DNA from 3 places in the Mesorhizobium sp. M7A.F.Ca.CA.001.04.2.1 genome. Region 2 is predicted to be linked to each of the others. Evidence: predicted binding sites of a transcription regulator. Region 2 holds the regulator's gene; each other region holds the start of a gene.
The links. Region 2 encodes PhoB, which activates phosphate uptake and scavenging genes when phosphate is short. Its sites were predicted from a motif close to TGTCATNNANCTGTCAT; they were not measured.
Positions count from the first base shown of each region.

Region 1: a site for PhoB is predicted at 1,479-1,495, ahead of phnF (phosphonate metabolism transcriptional regulator PhnF). Genes of this name have one in related genera too.
Region 3: a site for PhoB is predicted at 1,618-1,634, ahead of EN955_RS00230 (ceramide glucosyltransferase). Genes of this name have one in related genera too.

Region 1 is NZ_RZQT01000065.1:4,317-7,575, forward strand. It holds gene EN955_RS20430 (zinc-binding alcohol dehydrogenase family protein) at 1-500, shown strand, start outside; gene phnF (phosphonate metabolism transcriptional regulator PhnF) at 692-1,441, opposite strand; gene phnG (phosphonate C-P lyase system protein PhnG) at 1,575-2,036, shown strand; gene phnH (phosphonate C-P lyase system protein PhnH) at 2,036-2,647, shown strand; gene EN955_RS20450 (carbon-phosphorus lyase complex subunit PhnI) at 2,649-3,259, shown strand, end outside.
Region 2 is NZ_RZQT01000018.1:25,655-28,913, forward strand. It holds gene pstA (phosphate ABC transporter permease PstA) at 1-27, shown strand, start outside; gene pstB (phosphate ABC transporter ATP-binding protein PstB) at 45-863, shown strand; gene phoU (phosphate signaling complex protein PhoU) at 890-1,597, shown strand; gene phoB (phosphate regulon transcriptional regulator PhoB) at 1,614-2,303, shown strand; gene EN955_RS08465 (ROK family protein) at 2,320-3,259, opposite strand, start outside.
Region 3 is NZ_RZQT01000001.1:48,045-51,303, forward strand. It holds gene EN955_RS00225 (O-succinylhomoserine sulfhydrylase) at 1-350, shown strand, start outside; gene EN955_RS00230 (ceramide glucosyltransferase) at 358-1,509, opposite strand; gene apaG (Co2+/Mg2+ efflux protein ApaG) at 1,743-2,135, shown strand; gene EN955_RS00240 (Hsp33 family molecular chaperone) at 2,183-3,214, opposite strand.

The DNA of each region.
Region 1 (3,259 bases), on a different contig from region 2:
GCACCGCCATCTTCGCCCGCATCGCCGAACTGGACGTGACACTGCTCGACATGAGCAGTGAAAGGCTCGCCTTCGCTGGAAACGAGCTTGGTTTCCAGACCCTAGACGGCTCGCGCGGCGCGGTGCCCGATCTGGTCAGGGAAGCGACATCAGGCGAAGGCTTCGATGTCGTCTTCGACGCCACCGGCAACACCCAGTCGGTGCAGTCGGCCTTCGCCCATGTCGCGCATGGCGGAACGCTGGTGCTGGTCTCCGTCGTCAAGGACGATATCAGCTTTTCCGACCCGGAATTCCACAAGCGAGAGATGACGCTGATCGGCAGCCGCAACGCGCTGCGCGCCGACTTCGATCATGTCGCCGCCTCGATCCGCAACGGGGCCGTACCACTGGCCAAGCTCGTCAAACACCGCACCACACTCGCCGCCACGCCGCGCGATCTGGCTCGTTGGGCGCATGAGAAATCCGGCCTGATCAAGGCTGTGATCGAGGTGGGGTTATAACATGGCAGGCGGCGAACCCAGCCCGAACTGACGACGCCCGAGCCAGGTCGACCCCCACTCCGTCTCGGCGAAGCCGAGACGGAGTGGGGGAAGGCGGTCCTCAATCGCCAAGACGCAAGTGAGCGCGACCGAGCTGGTCTGATATCAGCGTGAGTCAGATAAATCACGGTCTCGTATAAGCCCGTCACTCCCTACAGCGCCGACAGCTTCAGCTCCACCCGTTCGGCCGGGAAGCGCGACTCGGAAAACTGGATTGGTTGGCCGTCCGGCGTGACGTTGACGGCGACCGTGACCAGTACGATGGCGCCCGGCTGCAGGTCGAGGTCGGCAAGGTCCGCCGCATCGGCATGGCGCGCCGACAGCACGGTCGATTGCCTGAGGTAATCGTCTATGCCGAACCGCGCCAGCGAGGCGGTGATCGAGCCGGTCTCGGCCATCGCGGCATCGATGCCGGCAAAGCGCCGGGCTTCGAACCAGCCAGCAGCGCGCGACACCGGCCGTCCATCGGCTTCGCCGCGCGTTTCCAGGCGGATCACATCGGCTCCCTTGGCAAGACCCAGTCCCTCGGCGACGCGCTGGCTGGCCGGCTCGACCGACGAGGCGAGCAAGGCGATGTGCCGTTCCGTCGTCTGCGCTTGCAGCCCTGTCGAAAACCGTGTGCGCGCCCCGATCGGATAGGACAGCCGCTTGCGCGACAGCACGAAGGTGCCGCGCCCCTGCTCGGCCCGCAGCACGCCTTCCCTTACGAGGGCTGATATGGCGCTGCGCACCGTGTGGCGGTTGACGCCATAGCGCTCTGCCAGCGCCACCTCCGGCGGCAGCGCTGCATTCTCCGTGAAATCGCCGATGGCGATCGCATGCAGCATCTTGTCGGCAATCTGCCGCCACAGCGAAACGCCACTGCGCCGCTCGATGCTGTCCGCTGCTAGCCGCCCGACCATCATTGCCCCAATCTTCCAGCGCCCAGTCTTCTATCGCTGTCATCCACCCGTCATGGACACCCGTTAGATAATAGGTATAATTTGTATAGTTGTCTATATCAATAGACAAATTTAGCCACGAGGACTACAGCTCATGCGAGGACAGGAAGCCCGCGACCAGGCCGAGCGCAAGGCCGCCATGGCAACCCTTGCGCAATCCAGCGGCGATGACATCGTGCGGCTCTGGAATGAGGCCGGACTGCCTTCGGACGCCGAGCTGTTGCGCGGCCCCGAAACCGGCCTTGTCACCCTGCGCGGCCGCATCGGCGGCGGCGGCGCCCCTTTCAATGTCGGCGAGGCGACCGTCACCCGCGCCACGGTCAGGCTACCCACCGGACAGGTCGGCCATTGCTATGCGCTTGGCCGCGACAAGCAGAAGGCGAAGCTGGCGGCTATCGCCGACGCCCTATGGCAGGACCCTGCCCGCCGCAATGAGGTCGAGACCGGACTGATAGCGCCTCTGCAGTCGGCTCTGACCATGGCGCACGAAAAACGCCGCGCCGAGACGGCGGCAACGAAGGTGGATTTCTTCACCATGGTTCGCGGAGAAGACTGATGGACGCAGCTGTGCAATCGATCGAGGGCGGGTTCGCCGATCCGGTCTTCAACGCCCAGACCGTGTTCCGCGCCGTGATGGACGCAATGGCGCGGCCGGGCAGCGTGCAACCGCTGCCGGCCTTCGCCCGCCCGCCGGTGCCGCTCTCGGCTACCGCCGGCGCCATCGCACTGGCGCTGTGCGACAATGACACGCCGCTCTGGCTCGACCCGGCTTTGCAGGCCTCCACCGCGATCAGATCATGGCTTGGGTTCCATACCGGCGCGCCATTGGCCAACACACCGGCCGATGCGCATTTCGCCTTGATCGCAGCACCTGCCGAGATGATGGCGCTCGATGGCTTTTCGCAGGGCACGCAGGATTATCCCGACCGCTCGACCACGCTGATCCTGCAGGTCAGCGATCTGGTCTCCGGCACGCCGCTATTGCTCGAAGGTCCTGGCATCGAAACCAGCGCCACGATCGCGCCGGCGCAGATACCACGCCATTTCGTCGAGCAGTGGAAGCAGAATATCAAGCGCTTTCCGCGCGGCGTCGACTTCATCCTCGCCACATCAGGCGGCATCGCCTGCCTACCGCGCACGACGGGCATCAAGACGATGGAGGCGTAAGATGTATGTCGCGGTAAAAGGTGGCGAAGCGGCAATCGCCAACGCCCACAGCCTGCTGGCCGACCGCCGGCGTGGCGACCGTTCGGTGCCCGCCCTTCGTCTCGACCAGATCATCGAGCAGCTGGCGCTCGGCGTCGACCGGGTGATGAGCGAAGGCTCGCTCTATGATCGTGAACTGGCCGCGCTCGCCATCGCCCAGGCGCGCGGCGACATGATCGAGGCGATCTTCCTGGTGCGCGCCTACCGCACCACGCTGCCGCGCTTCGGCTACTCCAGGCCCATCGACACCGCCAACATGCTGGTCGAGCGGCGCGTGTCGGCGACCTACAAGGATCTGCCCGGCGGGCAGTTGCTCGGACCTACCTTCGACTACACCCACCGGCTGCTCGATCCCGAGCTTGCCGCCGGCGCCGATGTCGCCGAGCCCTTGCTGCGCGAGACGGAAGCGCAAGCCATGCCGCGCGTCTCGGCGATCCTCGCCCGCGAAGGCTTGATCGAACCGGATGGCGACATGCCGCAGGACCATGTCCCCGGCGACATCACCCGCGAGCCGCTCGAATTCCCGATGGCGCGCGACATCCGCCTGCAGGCGCTGTCACGCGGCGATGAAGG
Region 2 (3,259 bases):
CGGCGTCGGTTCGAGCGGCGCTGGTAGAAAAAAGGCATTTTGGTATGAACATCATGACCGAACAGTCCCTTGAAAACGCAGTGGGCGACAAGATGAAGTCGAACGAAGTGATAAAAATGCGCGGCGACAAGGTCGGCGTGTTCTACGGCGAGAAGCAGGCGCTGTTCGACGTCGATCTCGACGTCCGCCTGAACCAGGTGACGGCGCTGATCGGCCCCTCCGGCTGCGGCAAGTCCACCTTCCTGCGCTGCCTCAACCGCATGAACGACACCATCGATTCAGCACGGGTAACCGGCAAGATCACGCTCGACGAAGAGGACATCTACGACAAGAACATCGATGTCGTCGAACTCAGGGCGCGCGTCGGCATGGTGTTCCAGAAACCCAATCCGTTCCCAAAGTCGATCTACGAGAACGTCGCCTATGGTCCGCGCATCCACGGATTGGCCAAGCGCAAGGCCGACATGGATCAGATCGTCGAGTCCAGCCTGAAGAAGGCGGCGATCTGGAACGAGGTCAAGGACCGTTTGCAGGAACCTGGCACGGGTCTTTCCGGTGGCCAGCAGCAGCGCCTGTGCATTGCACGCGCCATCGCCGTGTCACCCGAGGTGATCCTGATGGACGAACCGTGTTCGGCGCTCGACCCGATCGCCACCGCTCGCGTCGAGGAACTTATCGACGAACTGCGTCAGAACTATACGATCGTCATCGTCACCCATTCGATGCAGCAGGCAGCGCGCGTGTCGCAGCGCACCGCGATGTTCCATCTTGGCTATCTGGTCGAGGAGGGCGCCACCGACAAGATGTTCACCACCCCCGACGACAAACGCACCCAGGACTACATCACCGGCCGGTTCGGCTGATCTCTGGCATATGAGGGACGAAGATCATGGGTGAACATACCGTCGCATCTTTCGATGAGGATCTGGAGCAGATCAGCCAGCTGATCCGCGACATGGGCGATCTCGCCCGCTCGATGGTCGGTGGCTCGACCAGGGCTTTGCTCAATTCGGACAATGCGCTGGCGCAGCGGGTGGTTTCCGACGACGCCATCATGGATGCACGCCAGCGCGAGCTGGACGATCGTGCCATCACGCTGATCGCCAAGCGCCAGCCAATGGCCAACGATCTGCGTGCGGTAGTCGGTTCGATCCGCATGGCCGGCGACCTCGAGCGCATCGGCGACCTTGCCAAGAACATCGCCAAGCGCGTCGGCACTGTCGGGCTGAGCGTCACGCCGCACGACCTTTCGCATTCGATCGACGCGATGGCGCAGCTGGTGCTGATCCAGGTGCAGGGGGTCGTCGACGAGTATGCCGCCGCTGACGCGGCAGCGCTTGCCACGCTCCGAAACAATGATGAACGCATCGACGTCAAATACACATCGGTGTTCCGCGAACTTCTGACCTACATGATGGAAGATCCGCGCAACATCACGGCGTGCACGCACCTGTTGTTTTGCGCCAAGAACCTCGAGCGGATCGGCGACCACGTGACCAACATCGCCGAAAATGCCTATTATGTTTTGACCGGCACGCAGTTGCCAGCCAATCGTCCGAAGCAGGACGAGACGGCAATGTCCGCGCCAGCGGCATGACAGGGGTGACCAGCCGATGATCGCGCCACGCATCATGGTGGTGGAGGATGAGGAGCCGCTAGGCGTGCTGCTCCGCTACAATCTCGAATCCGAAGGTTACCAGGTCGAGGTGGTGACGCGCGGCGACGAGGCCGAAATCCGGCTGCAGGAGAACGTTCCAGACCTTCTGGTGCTCGACTGGATGGTGCCTGCGGTTTCCGGTATCGAACTCTGCCGCCGGCTAAGGATGCGTCCCGAGACCGAGCGGCTGCCGATCATCATGCTGACCGCGCGAGGCGAGGAAAGCGACCGCGTGCGCGGCCTCTCGACCGGTGCCGACGACTATCTGGTCAAGCCTTTCTCGACGCCGGAGTTCATGGCCAGGGTCAAGGCGCTGCTGCGCCGGGCCAAGCCGGAAGTGCTGTCCAGCGTGCTCAAGGTCGGCGATATCGTGCTCGATCGCGAATCGCACCGTGTCTATCGCAAGAAGAGCGAGATCCGGCTCGGGCCGACGGAATTCCGCCTGCTTGAATTCATGATGCGCCATCCAGGCCGCGTGTTCTCGCGCAGCCAACTGCTCGACAATGTCTGGGGCGAGACGATCTACATCGACGAACGCACGGTCGATGTGCATGTCGGCCGGCTGCGCAAGGCGGTCAACAACGGCCGTATGCCCGATGTCATCCGCACCATCCGTGGGGCGGGTTACGCCATTCGCGAGGACTGAACTCCCTCGTTTGAACTTACGCCACGTTCTTGCCGCCGAGACCGGATCTCGCCTGCACGCCCGGCGCAAAAATCTCCTGATCGACGAAGATCAGCGCCCGCATGGCGCAGCCTTCGCGGATCAGCGGCAGTTCGTTCGGCTCGGTGTCGAAGGAAATCGACTTGGAATGCTGGCCGCCGGCGGTCTGGGCAATCGCTTGCCGCAATGCCGGCTCGATCAGGTCGAAGGCGGCGGCGCTGACGCCGACCATGGCGACCGGCGCCGGATCGATCAGCGCGAACAGGCTGCCGAGGCCGTAGCCGAGCGCTTCGCCGGCCTTGCGATAGGCTTCCCGTTCGGGTCCGTCCCTTTCGCGGGCGGCGGCAGCCAGGGCGCGCATGTCGGCGTCGCTGACATCGGCGACGGGCTCTGCATCCTCGCCCATCTGCCGCGCGTTGCGCCAGATGGCATAATTGCCGGCATAGGCTTCGACGCAGCCGCGCCGTCCGCAGCGACACAGCGCGCCGTTCGGCCGATGGATCATGTGGCCGAATTCGCCGCCCGAGGAATGGGTGCCGGTGAACAATTCGCCCTTCAGCACCAGCCCCATGCCGATGCCGTGCGACAGGAGGATGGCGATGAAATCGTCGCGGTAACGATCGGGGTCGCGCCAGCGCAGCGCCACCGCCATCATGTTGCAATCGTTCTCCATAATGGCTGGGATGCCGAACTCCTCTTCGAATATGTCGGCGAAGGCGATGTCGGTGTGCGGCGTGATCGGCGACCACAGCATGGCGCGGGCACGGGTGTCGGTGATGCCCTGGACGGCCAGCGCGATACGAGCGATGCTGCGCACGTCCAGGTCGGGATCTTCCAGGCGGCGCCGCACGATTGCCGTGCACTCACCGATCAGCGAGTCGCGCGACATCGTCAGCGTGTCGAGCCGGCGCTGTTCCTCGGATATTACCTGGCCGGCA
Region 3 (3,259 bases), on a different contig from region 2:
AACGGCCGGAAATCGCGCGCGTCATCTATCCCGGCCGCGCCGACCATCCGCAGGCCGACATCGTCAAGAAGCAGATGTCGGGCGGCTCGACGCTGATCTGCCTGGACGTCAAGGGCGGCAAGCAGGCGGCCTTCGCCTTGCAGAACGCGCTCGACATCGTCCTGATCTCCAACAATCTCGGTGACGCCAAGAGCCTGATCACCCACCCGGCGACGACGACGCACAAGAACCTCAGCGACGAGGCGCGCGCCGAGCTCGGCATCGGGCCGGGCACGCTCAGGCTGTCGGTTGGCCTGGAGGATACCGACGATCTGCTCGAGGACATCGCGCAGGCGCTGAAGGCCAGGTAGGAGGCCTTCAGGCGCCGGACGGCGTCTCTTCCAGCTCGGCCGTCTTGGTGCCGATGGTCATCGCATTGCCGCGCCAGTCGACGGCGCCGCCGAGCCAGCCGCGCCCCCACATCGCCGGCAGGATCAGGTCGCGCGCCATGATCGCGGCGACCATGCGTGGCGACAGGTACCAGCCCTTGGACCAGGCCAGGGCGCACTCCGGAAGATAGAAGGCCGCCAGCACGGCAAGGGCGGTTGCCCAGAGGCTGAAGCCGGCGCTTGCCGCTGCAATCAGCGCAAGCACCAGCGGCACCACGGCACCGGTCAGGATTTCGGGTGCGAAGAACAGCGGGAAAGTGACGCGGCGCAGGCGCGCCCAACGGGCCTGACGCGACCAGATGTCGTCAAACGAGCGCCGGCCAAGCGGCTGCTCGAAGGGGGCGGCGACGAGATTGACGCGCAGGCCGAGACTGTTCACCAGCTTGGTCGCAGCGGCATCCTCGGCGATCTCGGCGGCCAGCGCGCGGATGCCGCCATTGGCGTCGAGCATCGGCTTGTTCCAGAGCATGCTCTTGCCCTGGGCAAAGCCGAGGCCGAGCGCCTCGCCGGCATACTGCCAGCGCGCCTGCAGCGTGTTGAGGAAAGCGCATTCGACCTCGGCCCAGAAGCCGGCCGGCCGCGAGCCGATCGGCGTCGAGCAGACAAGGCCGGTGCCGGGCCGCCAGGCAGCCATCAGGTGCTGGATGTAGTCCCTCGGCATCAGCACGTTGGAATCGGCCAGGACGACCCAGTCGTGCCGCGCCGCTTCCCAGCCCTTGACGCAATTGTTGAGTTTCGGATTGGCGCTGATGCGGTCGTCGCCGACAAGCAGCCGGGCCGGCACTTTCGGAAACCGGACGATCGTCCTGTTTATCAATTTGACCACCGGATCGTCGGCATGGGCGACGCAGAAAATCAGCTCATAGCGCGGCCAGTCGAGCGAGAAGGCGCGCTCCAGCGTCTCCTGCGTGAACGGCTCGACGCCGCGCGACGGCACGACGATCGACACCGGCCGCGGCTTGCCGGCCGGCGGCGCAATGGTGCGACGCCGTCTCAGACGCGACGCGGCGAGCACGATGCTGGCGAGATTCGAGAGGATGAGGACGGTTGAAAGCGTGGCGGCTATGAGAGTGAGTTGCATCGAGATCCGGTCACTCCAGGAAAACCGGTCCGCAAGATGGCCGGTTTCAACAGTTCAGCAGAGCGCCCGAGTCGCGCGTCACCAGTCCGCGCACACCATCATTGTCATATGTCACTTAAATGACATTCTTTGTCGGCACCTGCCCGCGAGGCCGGCCAGAGGAGGCTTCGATCGGTTGACCTAACCGCACGGAGCGCCGAAAGTTCCGCTGGAACCGTTTTTTGGAGCCGCTTATGTATAGCGCCGTCACGCGCAACATCGAAGTGCAGGTCAGGCCGTTCTATCTGGAGGACCGTTCGGATCCCTCTGAGAACCGCTATGTCTGGGGCTATCAGATAACGATCGACAATCAGTCGGACGATTTCGTGCAGCTTCTGTCGCGCTATTGGCACATCACCGACGGCACCGGCCGGGTCGAGGAAGTGCGCGGCCCCGGCGTGGTCGGCGACCAGCCCGAACTCAATCCCGGCGACAGCTACCAGTACACATCCGGTTGCCCGCTCTCGACACCGTCCGGCATCATGGTCGGGCATTACACGATGCGCAACAAGCGGGGCGAGACGTTCGACATCGCCATTCCGGCGTTTTCGCTGGACTTGCCGGGGACGCGGCGGACGGTGAATTGATTTCGCCTCACCGGCCGCGGAGCGACCGGTGAGGCGTGGTTTCTACTCTACTGGGCCGCGAATTCCGCCGGGTCGAAATCATATTGCTTCGAACAGAATTCGCAGGCGACGTGGATGCCGCCGTCTTCGGTGCTGTCCTTGATCTCCTGGGCGGAAAAACCCTCGAGGATGCCGCGGATCTTGTCCCTGGAGCACGAGCACTGGTCGGCGACCGGAACGCCGCCGAAGACGCGCACGCCATGCTCGTGGAACAGCCTGTAGAGCAGCCGCTCGGCGCCGATCGTCGGGTCGATCAGTTCGGTCGGCTCGATGGTGCCGAGCAGAGCCAGCAACTCCTGCCAGGAATTGTCGACCGGATCGTGGATCTCCTCACGCGGATCGCCATCGCCGCCCGGCAGGTCCGGGACGCGCATGCGCTCGGGCGACTGCGGCAGGAACTGCGCCAGGATACCGCCGGCGCGCCATTGCTCGCGGGCGCCGCCGGGACCGGGCGTCAAAAGCTTGGCCACCGACAGCCTGATATCCGTCGGGATCTGCTCCGACTGACGGAAATAGGTGCGTGCCGCGTCTTCCAGGGTCTCGCCATCGAGCTGGACGATACCCTGATAGCGCTGCGTATGGGCGCCCTGGTCGATGGTCAGCGCCAGCACGCCACTGCCGAGCAGCGTCTGCTGGGACATTTCGCCCGCCGCGACCAGCGCTTCCAGCCGGTCGGCATCGAAACGCGCATAGGCGCGCAGCGCCGAGGGCGTGGAAAAATCCGCAACCAGCATGTCGACGGGTCCGTCGGTGCGGGTCTGCAGGATGAACTTGCCCTCGAACTTCAGCGAAGTGCCGAGCAGCACGGTCAGCACACAGGCCTCCGCCAGCAGGCGGGCGACCGGCTCGGGATAATCGTGGCGGCTGAGGATGGCGTCCAGCATCGGCCCGAGTTGGACCGTGCGGCCGCGCACGTCGAGAGGGCCGACCTCGAACGGCACGACGTGATCGTCGCCGGCATAGCCGAATTCGCCGAGTTTGGGGTGATGTTCAGTCACTTGATAGGTTTCCAACATGACAAAGCTCCAGGGCGCGGCCATGCCGCCCTCCGGGGCGCATGCGTCGAAACGCGCTTGATTTGCGTG